3 regions of the Pseudarthrobacter sp. 01T43 genome follow, and region 3 is predicted to be linked to each of the others. Evidence: riboswitches for the same ligand, from Rfam matches in the RefSeq annotation. Region 3 holds a riboswitch; each other region holds the start of a gene.
The links. Region 3 has a riboswitch for thiamine pyrophosphate ahead of thiO (glycine oxidase ThiO). Riboswitches for the same ligand answer to the same signal wherever they lie in the genome.
Positions count from the first base shown of each region.

Region 1: it holds a riboswitch for thiamine pyrophosphate, as region 3 does, so the genes downstream of both, thiC (phosphomethylpyrimidine synthase ThiC) here and thiO (glycine oxidase ThiO) in region 3, are expected to answer to the same signal.
Region 2: it holds a riboswitch for thiamine pyrophosphate, as region 3 does, so the genes downstream of both, AC1DIM_RS13440 (ECF transporter S component) here and thiO (glycine oxidase ThiO) in region 3, are expected to answer to the same signal.

Region 1 is NZ_JBFTPV010000006.1:232,891-239,889, reverse strand. Features, by position in the region: gene rimM (ribosome maturation factor RimM) at 1-378, opposite strand, end outside; gene AC1DIM_RS08885 (RNA-binding protein) at 492-734, opposite strand; gene rpsP (30S ribosomal protein S16) at 736-1,152, opposite strand; gene AC1DIM_RS08875 (hypothetical protein) at 1,360-1,797, opposite strand; gene AC1DIM_RS08870 (VOC family protein) at 1,912-2,787, opposite strand; TPP riboswitch at 2,906-3,013, shown strand; gene thiC (phosphomethylpyrimidine synthase ThiC) at 3,063-4,868, shown strand; gene AC1DIM_RS08860 (alpha/beta hydrolase) at 4,873-5,607, opposite strand; gene ffh (signal recognition particle protein) at 5,712-6,999, opposite strand, start outside.
Region 2 is NZ_JBFTPV010000014.1:25,231-32,229, reverse strand. Features, by position in the region: gene AC1DIM_RS13465 (Na+/H+ antiporter subunit E) at 1-533, shown strand, start outside; gene AC1DIM_RS13460 (MrpF/PhaF family protein) at 530-808, shown strand; gene mnhG (monovalent cation/H(+) antiporter subunit G) at 798-1,193, shown strand; gene AC1DIM_RS13450 (DUF4235 domain-containing protein) at 1,258-1,521, opposite strand; gene AC1DIM_RS13445 (heme-degrading domain-containing protein) at 1,614-2,156, opposite strand; TPP riboswitch at 2,213-2,349, shown strand; gene AC1DIM_RS13440 (ECF transporter S component) at 2,422-3,042, shown strand; gene AC1DIM_RS13435 (ABC transporter ATP-binding protein) at 3,042-4,712, shown strand; gene AC1DIM_RS13430 (energy-coupling factor transporter transmembrane component T family protein) at 4,709-5,503, shown strand; gene AC1DIM_RS13425 (UDP-N-acetylglucosamine 1-carboxyvinyltransferase) at 5,639-6,999, shown strand, end outside.
Region 3 is NZ_JBFTPV010000004.1:180,058-187,056, forward strand. Features, by position in the region: gene AC1DIM_RS06575 (DEAD/DEAH box helicase) at 1-1,345, opposite strand, end outside; gene AC1DIM_RS06580 (RNB domain-containing ribonuclease) at 1,636-3,135, opposite strand; gene thiE (thiamine phosphate synthase) at 3,199-3,933, opposite strand; TPP riboswitch at 3,961-4,080, shown strand; gene thiO (glycine oxidase ThiO) at 4,073-5,398, shown strand; gene thiS (sulfur carrier protein ThiS) at 5,395-5,631, shown strand; gene AC1DIM_RS06600 (thiazole synthase) at 5,636-6,451, shown strand; gene AC1DIM_RS06605 (4a-hydroxytetrahydrobiopterin dehydratase) at 6,510-6,999, shown strand, end outside.

The DNA.
Region 1 (6,999 bases), on a different contig from region 3:
CAGGTCCTGGACCGGCATGGTGTGCAAGGCCGCGACCTTGCCCACCACTCGGGAGCCCACCCGCGCTTCGAGTCCAACCAGCTCGTGCTCGTACCAGCCTTCGTCGTCGTCAGCTTCAAGCTCCTCGGTTTCGATGAACAGCTTGGCGCCGCGGAGAGTCTCGGCCTGGTTGCGGGTTTCGATTCCCTCGAACGCGAGCAGCAGGATGTCCTTGTTCCAGCGCGCGCTCTCTACAGTCAGGGGTCCGGCCGAGGCTGGCTCCGCCACAAACTCGGTGCCCGGAACAAACCGGTCTGCCGGAGCATCGGTCAAAACCTGGACCGTTACTTCGCCGCGGATTCCGTGCGGTTTGCCGATTCGTGCCACCTGAAGCTGCATCTGTTCCTCTGTTCCGGTTGTGGGAATATCCACAATGTTCTGATGAAAGCACTCCGGCCCCTCCACCCTGATGGGTGGAAGGGCCGGAGCAAAAAACTGGTACTGCCGAGCGCTTAGCGGCGGCGGTCGGTGTCGACGACGTCGACCCTGACCGGTTCGCCGTCTGCCAGTGCCGCCACAACGGTGCGCAGTGCACGTGCGGTGCGGCCCTGGCGGCCGATCACCCGTCCCAGGTCATCCTGATGAACGCGAACCTCGAGGGTGTCCCCGCGGCGGTTGTTCTTCGAGCTGACCTTGACATCTTCCGGCGAATCAACGATCCCCCGGACCAGGTGTTCGAGCGCTTCTGCCAGCAATTTACTCAGCCTCGGTGGCTTCTGCTTCAGCCGGAGCCTCGGCTGCGTCAGACTGCTTTGCCTTCTTGGTGATGGCTTCCGGGATGATCACGGAACCCTTTTCCGGGGCAACAAAGGCAGCCTTGGGAGCCTTGGTCTTCAGGGTGCCTTCCTGGCCCGGGAGGCCCTTGAACTTCTGCCAGTCACCGGTGATCTTGAGGATCGCGGCAACCTGCTCGGACGGCTGTGCGCCGACGCCGAGCCAGTACTGGGCACGGTCCGTGTCGACCTCGATGTACGAGGGCTCTTCGGTGGGGTGGTACTTGCCGATCTCTTCGATGGCACGGCCGTCACGCTTGGAGCGTGCGTCCATGACAACGATGCGGTAGTACGGTGCGCGCATTTTGCCAAAGCGCTTAAGGCGAATCTTTACGGCCACTTTTGTGGTCACTCCTGTTTCAGAAAAGGGTTGAACCAACGTTCTGCACCCGTGGGGCGGGCCGTACTTGAGGGTTCGAAGGACAGGATCCGGACGCGGAGAGAGGGGCCACGCAGATCGAGTACCTGTTTATTGTGCCAGATCAGCGCCAGGATTTCGACTTGACACGGGGCGGGGCCGGCGGGACGGACCCCGAAGACACCCAGCCTAGGACGACCAGACGTACAAACCGGTGCGATCGGCGTCGTCGATTCCGCCGGCGAGCCCGGCAAGCTGCTGGACGTACGTCCGGGCGTCGGCCGCGCCAAAGGGCATGTCGTCCTGGGCAGCCCATTTTTCGGCGACGTCATCCAACACGTTGCCCTCGCCCTCAGTTTCATAGGTGAGGAGGTCCGCGAGAGCCCGGACCATGGCCGGTGGAACGCCAAGAAGGGAGTCGCTGGAAACGTCAACCATGGCGAGTTCGTACCCCTCACCACCGGCGTGGACCGCGGCCCCGGCGAGATCACCAAGCTGTTCAATTTCGAAATCACTGACGCCAGGTATCCGCAGCGCGGAGCCGGACGGCGAGCCGCCGGCATCGAGGACGCCGGCGCGTTTCAGCGCGGCGTCGTGGGTAGCTACAAAGATTTCAGTGAAGCCCATGGGAACAACCCTCATTCCGTCGACGGTGCGGCCCAGGCGGGCAGCATAGGGTGCCGCCCCGGCCGTTCGAAATCAGCCTAGTGCATGGCAGGCCGCACTTCCGGCCACCGGCTCTCAGCGGACAGCAACCCGGATGTTGTTACGCCAGGGATCCTCGAACCGCAGCTCGGCGCCAGTGTGGTGGGAGGCCACACCGGCGACCTTCAGGCGGTCAGCGAGAGCTCCGACGTCGTCACCGGAAGCCACCTCGATAAGCACCTCGCCGAGGCCCAGGGTGTCCTTTCGCGGACCGGCACCGCGGCTGTTCCAAACATTCATGGCCATGTGGTGGTGGTAGCGTCCGGCGGAGACAAACAGCGCCTGCCCATGCCAGCCCGCGGTCTTTTCGAAGCCCAGGGTGCCCACGTAAAATTCGTGCGCCGATTGGACATCTCCCACCTGGAGGTGGACATGGCCCACACCGGCGTCAGTGGCCAGCTGGCCGTCCAGGGATTCCTGGCTCAGGTGCTGTTCAAGGTAGCGCTGGGGTGGCAGTGCCAGGCTGTCCATCACTACTTCGGTGCCGTTCCAGGACCAGTTCTTGCGGGGGCGGTCCCAGTAGAGCTCGATGCCGTTGCCCTCGGGGTCGTTGAAGTAGAAGGCCTCGCTCACGAGGTGGTCTGCGCTGCCGGTAAAGAGCCGGGGGTCAAACTGGGCGGCGGTGGCCACCGTGGCAGCCAGTGCAGCCTGGTCATCAAAGAGCAGCGCCGTGTGGAACAGCCCGGCCTCTCCCCTGCCCGGCAGGTGCAGCGACGGCGCTGGCGCCAGGTGGACCAGTGGGCGCTTGAGGCGGCCCAGGTGAACGCCACCATCCTCCTCCGCGACCACCTCGAGTCCCAGGGCGCGCTGGTAATAGTCGGTCATCAGCTTCATGTCGCCCACCTTGAGCATCACTGTGCCCATGGAGAGGTCGGCAGGYAGAAGATCCTGGCTGGTGGCTTCTGCAGTCATGTGAACGCTCCCGGTCCGCAGGCCTTCGGGATTGAAGGCCGTTATGCATCTAATTTACTTGAAGCTTCAATTTAATTCAAGTGATCCGAAGGATTCCGCACCAGCTGTGGTAGCTTCGTCTTGACCACACGGGTGCCCTTGCAGGGGCTGAGATCGGGCTGCCGCAGCCTGCGACCGTTGAACCTGTCCGGGTAATGCCGGCGAAGGAAGTGAGTATTCCATTGAGTACGCAAAAAGCATGGCCCATTCCTGCCCAAAATGCGACAGCCAGCGCCGTGACGGGAGCCGACACGGCGCCGGCCGCATCCGAACCGGCGTCGCCCCAAGCCGCGGAAACCCAATCCCTGAAATCCCACGCGCTGGCGTATATCAGCGATGAAAGTTCCGGAATCAGGGTGCCCGTCACCGAAATCGCTCTCGAGCCGTCTCCCAACGGCGAGGAGAACGGCCCCTTCCGGGTCTACCGCACGGCCGGTCCCGGCAGCGATCCGGTGGTGGGACTCAGCCCGTTCCGGCGCGCCTGGATCGAAGCGCGCGGCGACACCGCGCCGTACGGGGGCCGGGAACGGAACCTGCTCGATGACGGCAAATCGGCCGTGCGCCGCGGCGCCGCGTCCGCGGAATGGAAGGGGGCACGGCCGGTGCCCCGCCGCGCCGTCGCCGGCAAATCCGTCACCCAGATGCATTATGCCCGCCGCGGTGTGGTGACGCCCGAGATGCAGTTCGTGGCCCTTCGCGAAAACTGCGACGTGGAACTGGTCCGCAGCGAAGTGGCCGCTGGCCGCGCCATCATCCCGAACAACATCAACCACCCGGAATCCGAGCCCATGATCATCGGCAAGGCCTTCCTGGTGAAGATCAACGCCAACATCGGAAACTCGGCCGTGACAAGCTCCATTGCCGAGGAAGTGGACAAGCTGCAGTGGGCCACCCAGTGGGGCGCGGATACCGTCATGGACCTGTCCACCGGCGACGACATCCACACCACCCGTGAATGGCTCATCCGCAACTCCCCCGTCCCCATCGGCACGGTGCCCATTTACCAGGCGCTGGAGAAGGTCAACGGCGAGGCCAACAAGCTGACCTGGGAGATTTTCCGCGACACCGTGATCGAACAGTGCGAGCAGGGCGTCGACTACATGACCATCCACGCCGGAGTCCTGCTGCGCTATGTGCCGCTGACCGCCAACCGTGTCACGGGCATCGTCTCGCGCGGCGGGTCCATCATGGCCGGCTGGTGCCTCGCCCACCACCAGGAGAACTTCCTGTACACCCACTTCGATGAGCTGTGTGAAATCTTTGCCCAGTACGATGTCGCCTTCTCCCTGGGCGACGGGCTCCGGCCCGGTGCGACGGCGGACGCCAACGACGCCGCCCAGTTCGCCGAGCTGGACACTTTGGCCGAGCTGACCCAGCGCGCCTGGGAATTTGACGTGCAGGTGATGGTGGAAGGTCCTGGGCACATACCGTTCCACCTGGTCCGGGAGAACGTGGAACGCCAGCAGGACCTCTGCAAGGGCGCTCCCTTCTACACGCTGGGACCGCTGGTGACCGATATTGCTCCGGGCTACGACCACATCACCTCGGCCATCGGCGCCACGGAAATTGCCCGCTACGGCACGGCCATGCTCTGTTACGTGACGCCCAAGGAACACCTGGGGCTGCCCAACAAGGACGACGTTAAAACCGGCGTGATCACCTATAAGATCGCAGCTCATGCCGCCGACCTGGCCAAAGGCCACCCGGGCGCCCACGAGCGGGACGATGCCCTATCCAAGGCGAGGTTCGAATTCCGCTGGCGGGACCAGTTCGCACTGTCCCTCGATCCGGTAACCGCGGAGGCGTTCCACGACGAGACGCTGCCGGCCGAGCCTGCCAAGACCGCCCACTTCTGCTCCATGTGCGGCCCCAAGTTCTGCTCCATGAAGATCAGCCAGGACATCCGGGACGAGTACGGCTCCGCCGATGCCCAGGCTGCCATTGCTGAGGCGTACAGCGGCATGCGCGAAAAGAGCGAGGAGTTCCTGGCCGCCGGCGGGAAGGTCTACCTCCCCGAGCTTCGGGTCCCGGCCGGGGGCTGACTTCTCAGGAGGCCTGGACTGAGTGTGACCGGCTGACGTCGGCAATGAAAGACCGGATGGCACGGTCGCCTTCAACTGAATCCTGAGGCCGGTGCCCGCCCGCGGCAACGCGGTGCAGGGCGCCGGTCTCCTTCAGGTAACCGGCGATCTCCTCATACAGCGGTTCCCAGCCGCCGGTCAACACCATGGTGGGGACGCCCGGCACAATGTGCAGCGGAGCTTCCCACGAGGGTGCCTGCAGCCGCAGCCTTCGCGCTGACCGCTTCTCCTCCGTGGACGCCGGCTCGTGGAGATCCACAGCGAACATACGCCGGACGTATTCGCGCTGGAAGTCGTCGTCGCCCAGTTGATGCCGGACATCGAAAAGCGGCTGCATGAGGGCACGGTGCGCGGCGGTGGCGGGCAATTCAGCAGTCAGCGACAAACACGCCGGTTCCACGAGCGTCAGGGAATACACCAGATCCGGGCGTTGGACGGCTGCCATCATGGCGGAAATAGCACCCTCGGCGTGCGCCACCACATGACCGCCTGCTGCACCCCGGCCATCATCCGCCAAGGATCCCAGCACGATAGCGGTGTCCGCATCAAAAGAGGAGTCCACCGGTTCAGCAACGGGGTCGAACCCATGCCGTCGGAGAAACAGTGCGTCGTATTTCAGCGCCATGCCGTGCTGCCGCGGCCATGCCGCCGCACCGAACGGTCCGGCGCCGTGCACGAACACTATCCTCTGCTTGAACATGACCCAACCCTATTCGACGGCACGGACATCCCAACTAAGTAGCAGTAGGTGTCGTTATGAGCACTCATAACAACACCTACTGCTACTCAGTTGGGTAGAAGGGGTTACTTGCCGAGGAACTTGTCGAAGCCCTTGGGCAGGTTCAGCTGCGAGGGATCAAAGTCGCCGCCCTGCTGGCCGAATGCTGCACCAGTCGGCAGGGCCTTCGCCGCACCGGCCCGCCGGGCCTCGGCATCCTTGAGCTCCTGGGCCGCCTTGGCGGGGTTGCCGGAACGCGCCTTCTTCTTCGGGGCGTTCTTGCCACCCTTCCGAGCACCACCGGGACCCCCCAACCCGGGCATCCCCGGCATTCCGGGCATTCCGCCCTGGGCCATCTTCTTCATCATCTTCTGGGCCTGGGCGAAACGCTCCAGCAGGCCGTTCACTTCGGACACGTGCACCCCGGAACCGCGGGCGATGCGCGCACGGCGGGAGCCGTTGATAATTTTCGGTGCCACTCGCTCGTGCGGCGTCATGGAGCGGACGATCGCCTCGACGCGGTCGATCTCACGCTCGTCGAAGTTCTCAAGCTGCTGGCGGATGTTCTGCGCGCCGGGCATCATCATGAGCATTTTCTTCATGGAGCCCATGTTGCGGATCTGCTGCATCTGGGCCAGGAAGTCGTCCAGGGTGAAGTCTTCCTGGTCGGCGAACTTCTTCGCCATCCGGGCTGCTTCGTCCTTATCCCAGTTCTTTTCCGCCTGCTCGATCAGGGTGAGGACGTCACCCATGTCCAGGATGCGGGACGCCATCCGGTCCGGGTGGAAGAGCTCAAAGTCATCCACACCTTCACCGGTGGACGCGAACATCACCGGTTTGCCGGTGACCGACGCAACAGAAAGAGCGGCACCGCCGCGGGCGTCGCCGTCGAGCTTTGACAGCACGATGCCGGTGAAGTTGACGCCTTCATCGAAGGCCATCGCCGTGTTCACGGCGTCCTGGCCGATCATGGAGTCGATCACGAACAGCACTTCATTGGGGACGATGGCGCGGCGGATCTGGCGCGCCTGCTCCATCATCTCGGCGTCGACACCAAGGCGGCCGGCGGTATCGACGATGACAACGTCGTGCAGCTTCTGGCGGGCTTCCTCGACGCCGGCACGGGCGACGGCGACAGGGTCACCGGCAGGGTGCTCGAGTTCGGAGGTGGCTCCGGGGTGCGGCGCAAAGACGGGCACGCCGGCGCGCTTACCCACCACCTGGAGCTGGGTGACGGCGTTGGGGCGCTGGAGGTCGCACGCCACCAGCAGGGGGCTGTGCCCCTGGGCCTTAAGCCACTTGGAGAGCTTGCCTGCCAGGGTGGTCTTGCCCGCACCCTGCAGGCCGGCCAGCATGATGATGGTGGGCCCGGTC
Region 2 (6,999 bases), on a different contig from region 3:
GGATTTCCCTGCGCCAGGAGGTTCCCCTGCTGGTGTGGCTGGTGATTGTCTGGGGTGCGCTCTGGCAGGACTTCAGCCCCGGCAACCTGCTTTTCGGCGCCCTGCTGGCCGTGCTGGTGGCCCGGATGTTTTACCTGCCGCCGGTGGAACTCAGCGGCCGGTTCAACATCCTCCACGCGGTGCCTTTCGCCTTGCGGTTCCTGGGCCGGGTGGCGGCAGCGAGCATCGAAGTCATGTACTTGGCGGCCGTCCGCGGACCGAAAGTGATCAACGCAGTGGTCGCTGTCCCGCTGCGGAGCCACCAGGACCTTATTGTCACCGCCGTCGGCCACGTGATCTCGCTGATTCCGGGTTCGCTGGTGGTGGAAGTGGACCGTTCAACGTCCACCCTGTACCTCCACGCGCTCAATATCAGCAGCGTCGAAGACGTGGAGAGCCTGCGCAGGGAAGTCCGCTCCATCGAAGCCGGCTTGATCCGCATCATGGGCAGCAGGGAAGAACTCGAAGCAGTGCGGCAGGAGAACCCGGCATGATGCAGACCGTCCTGGCTGTCACGGCAGTCATCCTTTCGCTGGCCGCGGCCGGTGCCATTATCCGGATTGCCCGGGGCCCCTCGCTGCTGGACCGGGTGCTGGCCTCCGACGTCCTGCTGGCCATCCTCGGCGCGGCACTGTGCATCGACATGGCCGTGAACCGGCACTTGAACAACCTGATGCTGCTCGTGGCACTGTCGGTAGTCGGCTTCATCGGCTCCGTGACCGTGGCGCGCTTCGTGGCCGACCGGCGGGAGCAGACCCATGAGTCCTGAGGCGAGCCTGGTGGATAACGTGATTGATATCGTGACGGCGGTGTTCCTGGTGGTGGGCGCCCTCATGTCCCTGGCAGCCGCCGTCGGCCTGCTCCGCTTCCCTGACCTGCTGAGCCGGATGCACGCCGCCACCAAGCCGCAGGTGCTGGGCCTGTTCCTGCTCCTGGCAGCCATCGGCCTGCAGATGCGGACGTGGTGGGTGTGGCCGGTGCTGCTGGTCGCTTGGATTTTCCAGTTGCTGACTGTACCGGTGTCCGCCCACATGGTGGGCCGCTCCGGCTACCGCACCAAGCACATGCACCGCGAGCTGCTCAGCTCCGATGATCTGGAGGCCGTGGTCCAGAAGGCGGCCAAATCCGCCCGTGATGAGGCGTCCGACGGCTGAGGGTTTTCGTACGGATAACGCTGCTCGGAGACTATTCAGCGGGCAGCATCTGGACGAAAACTCGCTAGACGACGTCCTGGGTCTTGGCGAAACGGGTGATGGCCCGCTGCGTGCCGCGGTTGGCGAGCACCTGGATGACGGTGCTGACCGAGGCTGAGATCAGCGCGAAGGTCAGCGCCGAGCGAAGGCTCGTGGCGGTGTCTTCGTCCTTGCCTGTGGGTGCCTTGCGGCCGGTGGACTTTTCCCACACGGCGTTGACCACCTTGGTGCCGACAAACCCGGCGCCGATGCTGATTCCTGTGCCGAGCAGCTTGATGAGCAGGTTCATTGGTTGAACTCCTTGTGGGCGGGTCGGGGACTGCCTTTAGCCTAACGCGATCAGGCCGCCAGCCGGCACAAGGCCGGCACCTAGGCCGGCACCTAGGCCGGGCGCATGGACGCCAGGATCTCCCGGAGTGCCTCGACGACGAGGTCGTGGTCCTGCTGTTGGGGCAGACCCGAGACAGTCACAGTGGCCACGGCGCCCACTCCGGTGACGTAAACCGGGAAGCACCCGCCGTGCGCGGCGTAGACGGACTCGTCATACCAGCCCTGGTCCTCGATCCGGCCGCCCCGCAGCCGTGCGCGCAGGCCCACCAACAGCGAAGGGATCTCGTACCGTGCGGCCGTCCGCTGCTTGGCCCGGACCCAGTGCTCGTTGTTGGGTGTGGCCCCGTCCAGGGCAACGTGGAACAGGACCTGGTCGCCCTTGGTGATATCGATGGCGATGGGCAGCTTCCGGGTCTTGCCGAGCTCCACCAGCAGCAGCCCGAGGTTGAGGGAATCGTCCTTCGTGAACCGTGGGAACTGCAGCTCACTGACCTCCGCGTCGATCCTGGCAATCAGGGCCTCGAGCGCGCCCTCAGGCTGGCTCCCGCTGGAATCGGGATCGAACGCGGTCACATGGGGGGAATTGGCAGTCATGCCCACAACTTACCGCGCGTGCGGTGTAAACTGGGTGACGCCCATCAGGGCAGATTTATTTACGACAGGGGAGCGCCGCCGTCGGGCACTGCAGCAATGCAGCCGGGGGATGGGCGCTGAGAGTGCGGACAGCCGCAGACCCTCGAACCTGATCCGGTTAGTACCGGCGCAAGGGAGTCGAGCTTCTCAGAGTGTCCGGATCCGGGCGGCGCAGGCCGAGCCGAAACCGCGAACACCCTCCCCTCCTGTACCTCAGGAGGTTGACATGACAACAGTAGGCATCAAAAAGGCCAGCTATACCTGGCGCGTTGTGGACATCGTGGTGGCGGCTCTGATCGCCATCGCCGGCGGTGTTATCTTCTGGGCCTGGGACCAGGGTGCGGCGCTGGTCTCCGCACCGATGAACGCCACCTACCCGCCCCTGACCGGCCTGATCGCCGGCGGCTGGATGATTCCGGCCGTGCTGGGCATGCTCATCATCCGCAAACCGGGCGCCGCGCTGTTCTGCGAAGCCGTTGCCGCCACCGGTGAGCTCATGATGGGTTCGCAGTACGGCACCACCGTGCTGATCTCCGGCATCCTGCAGGGCCTCGGCGCGGAACTGGTGTTCGCCGCCTTCGCCTACAAGAAGTTCAATCTCCCGACCGCACTGCTGGCCGGTGCGGGGGCAGGGCTCTTCTGCGGCCTGAACGACTCCTTCCTCCCGTGGGGCTGGAACATCGCCTACGAGGCCGGCGATAAAGCCGCCTACATTCTGTTCTGCGCCGTCTCAGGTGCCGTGATCGCGGGCGCCGTCTCCTGGGTTGCCACCCGCGGCCTGGCGAAGACGGGTGTACTGAGCGCTTTCGCGTCCCGGAAGGCCTTCTCGGAGCCCGTCTTCAACTGATGGCCGCTTCCGACGCTGGCGCCTCCGCTGTGCGCCCCGCCGCGGTGTCCGCCCGTGGCTGGGGCTGGCGGCACGCCGGCCGCGCCGTTCCCGCCGTCCACGGGCTCGACCTGGACATCGCGCCCGGTGAGCGGGTGCTGCTGCTGGGCCCCTCGGGTGCCGGCAAATCAACGCTGCTGCACGCGCTCGCCGGTGTGCTGGGAGACGAAGGGGACGACGCCGACGAGACGGGTTCGCTGCTGATCGACGGCGTTGCGCCGCGTGGCCAGCGCGGCCGCGCGGGACTCATGCAGCAGGATCCTGAAACACAGGTGGTCCTCTCCCGGCTGGGCGACGACGTCGCTTTTGGTGCCGAGAACCTGGCAGTGCCGCGGGACGAGATCTGGCGGCGGGTGGAGGAAGCGCTCGACGACGTCGGGCTGCGGGGTGCCGTCCGCCCTGACAATGCGCCCGGGGTGCCGGGTGCGGGTGGGCCGGGTGCCGGGGGATCAGGTGCCCGGGGGCTCCCGCTGGACCACCCGACGTCGGCCCTGTCCGGCGGTCAAAAGCAGCGGCTGGCGCTGGCCGGCATCCTCGCGATGCGGCCCGGGCTGATCCTGCTGGACGAACCGACCGCAAACCTCGATCCCGCCGGCGTCCTGGAAGTCCGGGACGCCGTGGGCCGTTCCCTTGACAAGACCGGCGCCACCCTGGTGGTGGTGGAACACCGCGTGTCCGTCTGGAAAGACCTGGTGGACCGGATCGTGGTGCTGCAGCCTGGTTCGGCTACCGGGACCGGTAGCGTTTCAGGCGTCGGGGGTAGCACCTCCGGGGTGCTCCTGGACGGGCCGCCGGACCAGGTGCTCGCCGAGGCTCGCAGCATCCTGATCCGCGCCGGCGTGTGGGTGCCGGGCTACGTTCCCGCGACCCGGCCCCGCGCCGGCAGTTCCTCGGGCAGTTCCGGTGGTGCCGGTCAGCTGCTGCTGGCTGCCGAGCAGGTTGCCGTATCCCGTGAGCGGCCACGCCGCCGCGGGTTCCGCACCATCCCGCCGGTGCCCGTGCAAACGGGCATCACGGCCCAGGTCCGCGCCGGCCAGGCACTGACCGTCACCGGCCCCAATGGCGCCGGCAAATCGACGTTGGCGCTGACGCTCGCCGGACTCCTGGCTCCGGTGGCAGGGAAGGTGTCGGCCGCCGTCGAGCTTTCCCAGGGTGCCGGGATAGATCCGTTCCGTTGGAAGGCCAAACAGCTGATTTCGCGGATCGGCACGGTGTTCCAGGAGCCCGAGCACCAGTTCGTCACGGGCCGGGTGCTGGACGAGCTGATGTTTGGGCCACGCCATCTGGGGCATGGGGAGGAACGTGTGGAGGAGCTGCTGGAGCGGCTGCGCCTCACGCATCTGGTGGACGCGAATCCTTACACCCTGTCCGGCGGCGAAAAGCGGCGGCTGTCGGTGGCCACTGTCCTCGCGGCCCACCCGCGCGTCCTGGTGCTCGACGAACCCACGTTCGGCCAGGACGCCAACACGTGGGCCGAGCTCGCGTCGTTCCTCTCCGAACTGCTCGACGCCGGAACGTCCGTGGTCTCGGTGACCCACGACGAAGAGTTCACCGCCGTCCTGGGCGGCACCGAACTGCGACTGGGCCCGGCCTCGCGTGGCGGTGCCCGCCAGGAGGCTGATGCCGCATGAGGGATGCCCTGACGCTCAGCGGAAACCACGCCTTGCTGACGCGCGCCAACCCGTTGGCCAAATTCGGCGCCGTCTTCCTTATCACGCTGGTACTGGCGCTCTCCATCGACTGGGTTTCCGCCTCGGTGGCGCTCGCCGCCGAACTGGCACTCTTCCCGCTGGCCGGACTATCGCTGCGCCTGCTCTGGCAACGCGGCTGGCCCCTCATCATCGCGGCAGCGGTGGGTGGCTGGAGTACGGCGATTGTCGCTGCGGACAGCGGTACTGTACTGCTCGACGTCGGGATCTGGTCCATCAGCGAAGGTTCCCTTCGGCTGGGGCTCGGGTTCATGCTGCGCGGACTCGCGATAGCCCTGCCGGCCATCCTGCTGATGACCTGCACGGACCCGACCGACCTCGCGGACGCGTTGGCGCAGAAAGCCCGCCTTCCGCACCGGTTCGTGCTCGGCACGCTGGCCGCGATGCGGCTGGTGGGACTCCTGGCCGAGGAATGGCAGACCATCGGCATGGCCCGGCGTGCCCGGGGCGTGGGATCACACGGCAGCCCGCTGCAGCGGCTGCGGGCCACGCTCGGGCAGGGTTTTGGGCTGCTGGTTCAGGCGATCCGGCGCGCCTCCCGCCTGGCTGTGACCATGGAAGCCAGGGGTTTCGGCACCGGTCAGCGCACCTGGGCACGGGAGTCCACCTACTCGCAGCTGGACGTCTGGGTGGTGCTGGGCGGCGTACTGATCGCTGCGGCTGCAGTGGTTGCCGCAGCGGGGATGGGGACTTGGAACTTTGTTTGGCGGTAGTTGGCGGGGCGAAGGGGTAGGTGGACCTTGAGTTCCGACTCGCGAATATCGCATGAATCGGGTATGAATCTGCCCACGTTGTGTGTCTCGGCATAAAATGGCTCCTTCATAGCTCATCTGTGATATTTTCTTCCCATGACTCAGGAAACTGCCGAGCACATTGCCGCTACGCTCAAGGACGCCCGGATAGACAAGGGCTGGACCCAGGGCCAGTTAGCCGAGGCGCTGGGGACCAGCCAAAGTGCCATCGCCCGGATGGAGCAGGGCAAGCAGAACCTCAGCCTCAAGATGATCCAGCGGCTCGAAACGATTCTCGAGCGAAGCATCGTCAAGGTGGGCAAACCGCAGATGACCCACCTGCGGATCGAAGGCGGCCGGACCCTGTCCGGGTCGGTGGATGTCAACAGCAGCAAGAACGCCGGCGTTGCCCTGCTCTGCGCCAGCCTGATCAACCGCGGCACCACCGTGCTGCGCAGGCTCGCCCGGATCGAAGAGGTCAACCGGATCGTGGAGGTGCTGACCAGCATCGGCATGGAATGCACCTGGCTTAACGACACGGACCTCCAGCTGCGCCGGCCCGAAGTCCTGGACCTGGCGGCCATGGACGTGGACGCTGCGCGCCGCACCCGCAGCGTCATCATGCTCCTGGGCCCGCTGCTCGACGAGAGCTCGGAGTATCGCCTCCCCTATGCAGGCGGCTGCGACCTGGGCACGCGCACCGTGGAACCCCACATGCAGGCGCTGCGCCAGTTCGGGTTGTCCGTGGAAGCGAGGGCCGGCTTCTACGCAGTCCAGGCTCCGCAGCCGGACACCCGGAACCGGTCGTTCGTGCTGTCTGAGCGCGGGGATACCGTGACCGAAAACGCGATCATGGCTGCGGCGCACCGCAGGGGAACCACAGTCATCCGCAATGCGAGCCCCAACTACATGGTCCAGGACCTGTGCTTCTACCTGCAGATGCTTGGCGTGCAGATCGACGGCGTGGGCACCACCACCCTGAAGATCACTGGGCAACCCCGTGTGAACGTCGATATTGAATACTTTCCGTCCGAGGATCCGATTGAAGCGATGAGCCTCATCACCGCCGGCATCGTCACCAACTCGGAGGTGACAATCCGGCGTGTACCCATCGAGTTCATGGAGATCGAGCTGGCCACGCTGGAGCAGATGGGCCAGCAGCTGGAGATCTCAGGGGAGTACACGGCGCGCAACGGACGGACCCGGCTCGTGGATGTGACCACCAAGCCGTCCGAGCTGCGCGCACCGGAGGACAAGATCCACCCCATGCCGTTCCCGGGGCTGAACATCGACAACCTGCCGTTCTTCGCCGTCATCGCGGCCAACGCGCACGGCCAGACCATGATCCACGACTGGGTCTACGAGAACCGGGCCATCTACCTTACGGAACTCAACCGGCTCGGCGCCCAAGTGCAGCTGCTGGACCCGCACCGGATCTACGTCAACGGCCCCACCAAGTGGCGCGCCGCCGAGGTGGG
Region 3 (6,999 bases):
CAACACCCGCGAGGGTGCGCTTGTTGCGGGGCAACCGGCCCTTGGTGCCTTCCGGAATGTCCAGCTCTTCATACAGGTGCGGGGAGGACGAGTACGTCTCCACCGGTTCCGGGTAGCTCAGGCCCAGGGCCTTGTTGATCAGGCCCCAGCGTGGCATGTCATCCCAGTCAACGAAGGTCACGGCTGTGCCCTTGTTGCCGGCCCGGCCGGTGCGGCCGACACGGTGCAGATAGATCTTTTCGTCCTCAACGCACTGGTAGTTGATCACGTGCGTGACGTCGTCAACGTCGATGCCGCGGGCGGCGACGTCGGTGGCCACCAGAACGTCCACCTTGTTGTTGCGGAAGGCCCGGAGGGCCTGCTCGCGGGCGCCCTGGCCGAGGTCGCCGTGGATGGCGGCGGCTGCGAAGCCGCGGTCCACCAGTTCCTCTGCCACCTTCGCGGCCGTGCGCTTGGTCTTGGTGAAGATGATGGTGCGGCCGCGGCCCCGTGCCTGCAGGATGCGGGCAACAACTTCAACCTTGTCCATGCTGTGGGCGCGGTAGATGAGCTGGCGGATGTCGCGCTTGGTGAGGCCCTCGTCGTCGGGATCGGCCGCGCGGATGTGGGTGGGCTGCGTCATGTAGCGGCGGGCCATGGCAATGACCGGGCCGGGCATGGTGGCGGAGAACAGGAGCGTCTGGCGGACGGCGGGGGTGCCGGCGATCAGCGTCTCCACGTCGGGCAGGAAGCCCAGGTCAAGCATTTCGTCGGCTTCATCGAGGATGACGATCTTGACGTTCTTGAGGCTCAGGTGCTTCTGCTTGTACAGGTCGATCAGGCGGCCGGGGGTTCCGACCACGATCTCGACGCCCTTCTGCAGGGCCTCCACCTGGGGCTCGTAGGCGCGGCCGCCGTAGATGGTGGTGATACGCGCGTTGCGCTTCAGGGAGGCGGTCTGGAGGTCGTTGGCTACCTGGACGGCCAGCTCGCGGGTGGGCACAATGACCAAGGCCTGCGGTGCACCGGGAACGGCGAGCTTGTCGAAACCGGCATCGTCCGGCCCCACGACGCGCTGCAGCGCAGGGATGCCGAAGCCGAGGGTCTTGCCCGTGCCGGTCTTGGCCTGGCCAATGATGTCGTGGCCCGAAAGCGCCACCGGCAGGGTCATGGCCTGGATGGGGAACGGGTGGGTGATCCCGGCGTCGGCCAGGGACTCGACGATGTCGGCGCGGACGTTGTAATCGGCGAAGGACTTCTCCGCGATTTCGTGTGGCTTCTCGTCGGAGATGATGGTCTCTTCAGGATCGATCGTTTCGATGCCGGAATCGTCCGTCAGGAGCTGGTGGGTATGCAATTCACTCACAGGTGAGTTTCCTTATTCATTTGGGCATTGGCGCTGCCTGCTCAACGGACCGGCCAACGTGGCCGCTCCGGAGCACGCTCGGGCGCGCAAGCAATCCAGTGGAAGCCGATCGCGGGCTATCTAAATGCTGGCACTGGTGACCAGCGGGTCTGTCTCAAGATCGCGTAGGGGCGGGCTTGTTGAATTCAAAATCAAGGAAATCAACGACCGGGCATCCATATCTACTTTCCCAGTCTAGCTGCACGGACCCCGAAACCCGGCTTTTGGCCCTTGAAGCAGGGGCAGGCAATTCAGACCAGGAGCTCGAAGTGGACCTCACGGGCGGCAATATCGGAGGAGATCAGGCGCACCCGGACCTTGGTACCGGATTCCAGGTCGCCGGCGCACCGGGCTGTCACGGCCGGCTCGGCGATCTGGACGATCCCTGAGGGGCCGTTGCCGTTCTTGGCGGCCCCGTTCTTCCCGTTCCCGTTCTTGGCGGCGTTGCCGTTCTCCTTCTGCGGCTTGGACCCGGAAATGACAATCGCATCAAACTCCTGGCCGATGTGGTTGACCAGGAGGGCAGCTTCCACGGTGTCCAGCGCCATGCGTTCCATCCGGCTTGCCAGCTGGTCAGAGGCGGCCATGATTTCCGGCAGGGTGGGCAACGCTTCCCGCGCCCAGTCGGGGACCGGCTTGCCATTGCTCAGGGCTTCGCAGATCACCAGGACGAACCTGTCAATAAGCCGCCGGAGGGGAGCCGTGGTGTGGGCGTAGGCAGCGCCGATGGCCGACTGGATGGCAGCTTCGGGGACGGTGCCGTCAAAGGCGGTGTAGCTGGCTCCGCGGAAGAGCATACCCGCGGAATGCATGATGGCCAGTTGCCGGGGCTCGGTGGGGTCGAGGCTGCGGAGGTACTCGCCGTAGCTGATCTTCCCGTCCCACGCCTTGCCGAGGGCCACCGTCTGGAGCCGGAAATGCCTGAGGGAACGCTCGTCCGGGGCGGGCATGGTTCGAAGGATGCCAACCTTCCCCGCCAGCATCATGTCCGCCGCCGCCATTCCGGTCATCAGCGAAATCTGGGCATTCCAGTCCTCCACCGGAAGCTGGGGCGCCGCGGCAATCCGGTAGCCGCCGTCGGGCAGTTGGACGATTTCTTGCTCCGGCATGTTCAGGCTGGCGCCGCCGCGCTGGCGTTCCAGTTCAACACGCTTGAGCCCCACTTCCTTCAGGAGGTGCAGCACGGGGTTGGCTGTTCCGGCGTCGATCTCGGCCTGGACACCCTTATAGTCCAATTTGGACCGGCTGCGGATGGTTGCCCGCTGGACGGACACGCTGCCAACGTGGGCGGCGTCGTCGAGCCCGAATTCCCAGACAAACGCGGCACACAGCTGATCGGCAAGCAGGCTGCCCGCCTCCTCGCTGATGACCTCGGGGTGCAGCGGTATTCGGCCGTCCGGGGCGTAGAACGTCTGGCCGCGGCGGCGGGTTTCGGCGTCCAGGTTCCCGCCGGGGCGGACAAAGGAGGGCACGTCCGCGATGGCGTACAGGACCCGGTAGCCGGCGTCGGAACGCTCGATGAACAGCGCCTGGTCAAGGTCCGTGGACGACGCCGGATCGATGGTCAGGAACTCAACCTCCGTCAGGTCGGAGGGCGGCAGCTGATGGGCTGCCACGGCCTCCTCGGCGTCGCGGACCGCCTCGGCCGGGTAAGGCCCCGGCAATTCCAGCTCGGTCCGCAGGGCACTCAGGGCTGCCGCGAGGGCGTTGGTCTTCTCGTGGACGTTGGGGGCCAACCGATGATGGGACACAAAAGTCAGATTAGCCCGATTTCCCGGGAACGTGCACGGCCCGCCCAGCTGAGGGCTGGATTCCTAGGCAGCGCCGGCATCCAAGGCGGCGAGGAGTGCCCTGGCCGCCGCGGCGGGATCCGAGGCTTCCGTAATAGCGCGGACCACAACGATCCTGCTGGCACCTGCCGCCACCACCTGCTCGACGTTGTCCAGGTCAATCCCGCCGATCGCGAACCAGGGCAACGCGGCCTGGGTGCCGGTGGCACCAACGGCGTCCGCTGCGTACCGCACGAGGTCAAGGCCGACGGCGGCCCGGCCAGGTTTGGTGGGGGTGGCCCAGACCGGTCCCACGCAGAAGTAGTCGAGGCCGCCGTCGGCAGTCACCGAGGACGACAACCGGATGGCGCCTTCCACCTGTTCAGTGGTGTGGGTGGAAAGCCCCACCACAGCACCGGCCCCGAGTAGTGTGCGTGCGGAGGCCACGGGCAGGTCCTTCTGACCGATGTGGAAGACCGGCGCGCCGGACAGCATGGCGATGTCGGCGCGGTCATTGACCGCCCAGAGCCGTCCGTGGCGGGCGGCGGCCGCCTGAAGGACCGTCAGCAGTTCCAGCTCCTCGGCGGCCTCGATGCCCTTGTCCCTGAGCTGGATGATGTCCACGCCGCCGGCAAACGCCGCGTCCACAAACTCTGCAAAGTCCCCGCGGTCGCGGCGGGCGTCGGTGCACAGGTACAGCCTGGCGCCGGGGGGCAGGCCGGCGCCGGGTTCCTGGATGGTGGGGCTGGGGAGGATGCTGGGGATGGAAGACACGTTCATAAAAACCACCATAGTTCCCCTAAACTGGGCGAGTACTGCGGGAGCCCGTTGCAGCCGTCACAAAGCGGCCGGGCTGAGAGGGCATCAAAGCCGACCGCTTGACCTGATCCGGCTAGTACCGGCGTAGGGAAGGAATCACATGGTCCCCCCATCCGGCGGCGCGCCCGCCAGCACACCTGACACTGCCACGAGCTGTGGACTGGACAGCCCCACCGTCCTGCACGCCGACGTGGCGGTGATCGGGGGCGGAGTCATTGGCCACTGCATCGCCTGGGAGGCGCGACTCTCCGGCCGGTCCGTGGTGGTGATCGATGACGAACCGGGTTCAGGGGCCAGCTGGGCGGCCGCCGGCATGCTCGCCCCTGTCAGCGAGCTGCACTACCAGGAGGAAGGCCTGCTGGAGCTGATGCTTGAGTCCTCGCACCTGTGGCCTGCCTTCGCGGCCGGCCTCGCCGAGGCCGGGGCAGGGGATTTTGGCTACCTTACGACGCCGACCCTCGCCGTCGGTGCCGACGCAGCGGACCGTCGGGCACTGATGGACCTCAGGGCCGTCCAACAGGCCAACGGACTGCTGGTGGAGCCGCTGACGGTCCGGGAAGCGAGGGGCAGGGAACCGCTGCTCAGTCCGGCCATTTCCTGTGCCCTGGACATTCCGGCGGACCACCAGGTGGACCCGCGCAGGCTGATCGCATCTTTGCGGGAAGTCCTGGCCAGCCACCGACCGGGCGCAGGGACCGCCGTGGACGGCGCCAGCCGAGGGTTCGCCGTTGATCACCGCGCCACCGCGCTCCTGTGGGAGGACGGCCGCGTCAGCGGGGTGAAACTGGCCAGTGGCGGAACAGTCCTGGCGGGGGAGACCATCGTGGCCAACGGCCTTCAGGCGGCTGCCCTGGGAGGCCTGCCGGACTGGATGCGGCTCCCCCTGAGGCCCGTCTACGGCGACATCCTGCGGCTCGGCGTTCCCCGGCACCTGCGCCCGTTGGTGACGTCCACCGTCCGGGGCATGGTCCACGGCGTGCCGGTCTACATCGTGCCCCGGCAGGACGGCACGGTGGTGATCGGCGCAACCCAGCGCGAGGACGCACTGCCCGAAGCAGGGGATACCACGGCAGGCGGCCGTGCCGTCTCGGCAGGCGGCGTGTACCAATTACTGCGTGACGCTCAGGTCCTGCTGCCCGCCGTCGCCGAGCTGGAGCTCCTCGAATGCACCACGAGGGCGCGTCCCGCGACTCCGGACAACGCGCCGCTGCTGGGCCGCGTGCCTGCTCCTGGCTCAGGACATATTCCGGGGCTGATTATCGCGACCGGTTTCTACCGCCACGGCGTGTTGCTGTCTCCGGCAGCCGCAGTTATCTGCCGCGACCTGCTGGACGGCCGCGAAGATCCGCGATGGCAGGCCCTCAACCCGGACAGGTTTTCCACCCAGCCCCAAGCCACGTTTCAATTCACGAAGGAAACAGCATGAACATCACCCTCAACGGCTCGCCCCATGCCGTGCCCTGCGATGCCTCCATCACCACCCTGGTCAGCCAGATCACCGGCCGTACCCTCGCCGCCAACGGCCAGGCCGCGGACGGGCAGAAACTCGGCGTCGCCGTTGCCCACAACTCAGAAGTGGTACCGCGCAGCCAGTGGTTCGTCACGACGCTCGCCGACGGGGACAGCGTCGAACTGGTCACGGCAGTACAGGGAGGCTGACACCATGACGGTCATGAACAACATCAGCACCGGGACCACCTCGGTGGATACCGACCGGTTTGTCATCGACGGCGTGGAACTTGGTTCCCGCCTCATCATGGGCACCGGTGGAGCTCCCAGCCTGGACGGCCTGGGCGCCGCCCTGCTGGCGTCCGGGACGGAGCTCACCACCGTGGCGATGAGGCGATACTCGCCCGCCGAGTCCGGCTCGCTCTTCCAACTCCTGGTGGACCATGGAATCCGGGTCCTGCCCAACACCGCTGGCTGTTTTACCGCCCGCGACGCTGTCATGACGGCCGAGCTGGCCCGCGAAGCCCTGGAAACGGACTGGGTCAAGCTGGAAGTCATCGCCGACGAACAGACGCTGCTGCCGGACGCCGTCGAGCTCGTGGACGCTACCGAACAGCTCGTGAACCGGGGCTTCAAAGTGTTCGCCTACACCAACGACGACCCCGTGCTGGCGCTGCGACTGGAGAACCTGGGTGCCACCGCGGTGATGCCGCTCGGGGCCCCGATCGGCACCGGCCTGGGGATACTCAACCCGCACAACATCGAACTGATCGTCTCGCGCGCTTCAGTGCCGGTGGTGCTGGACGCCGGCATCGGCACGGCGTCGGATGCGGCGCTGGCCATGGAGTTGGGCTGCGATGCTGTGCTGCTGGCCACAGCAGTGACACGTGCACAGAACCCCGCGCTCATGGGGGCAGCCTTCAAGCACGCGGTGATCGCCGGTAGGCTGGCGAAAGCGGCCGGCAGGATACCGCGCCGCGAGCACGCCTTGGCGTCATCGGCGATGGAAAACCGGGCTGAGTTCCTCTAGACCGGCGGCCGCCGCCGCCCGCCGGGACGGCTCACGAAACGAACCGAGGGAGTCCGCTGTGGCCGGCAACCAAGACGTCCTTACCCGCGAACGGCTCGACGCCGCCCTGGCCGTGCTGCCCGACTGGCGGTACCGGCTGGGCGGGTTTGTCACGGTCTATAAAGCGCCGACGGCGGCCGCAGCGCTCGAGCTGATTGCCGCCGTCGGGCGCCTCGCGGAAGAACAGAACCACCATCCTGACCTTGACTGGCGCTACAACAGGGTGTTCATTCGCTACACCTCCCACGACGCCGGCGGCGAGGTCACGGAGCGGGACGTCGCGGCGGCGTCGGCAGCCACCGAAGCGGCTTCGGGGGCAGGGGCGACTGCCCAGCCCGGGCTGTTCCGGACGGTGGAGTTGGGTATCGACACTGCGGACCCGGCGGAAATAGGGGAAGTATGGCGGGCGGCGCTGGGCTACAAAAAAGGCGCGGGCGGAGACCTGGTGGATCCTTATGGCCGCGGACCGAGCGTCTGGTTTCAGGAAACACCGACGCCCAACAGCAGCA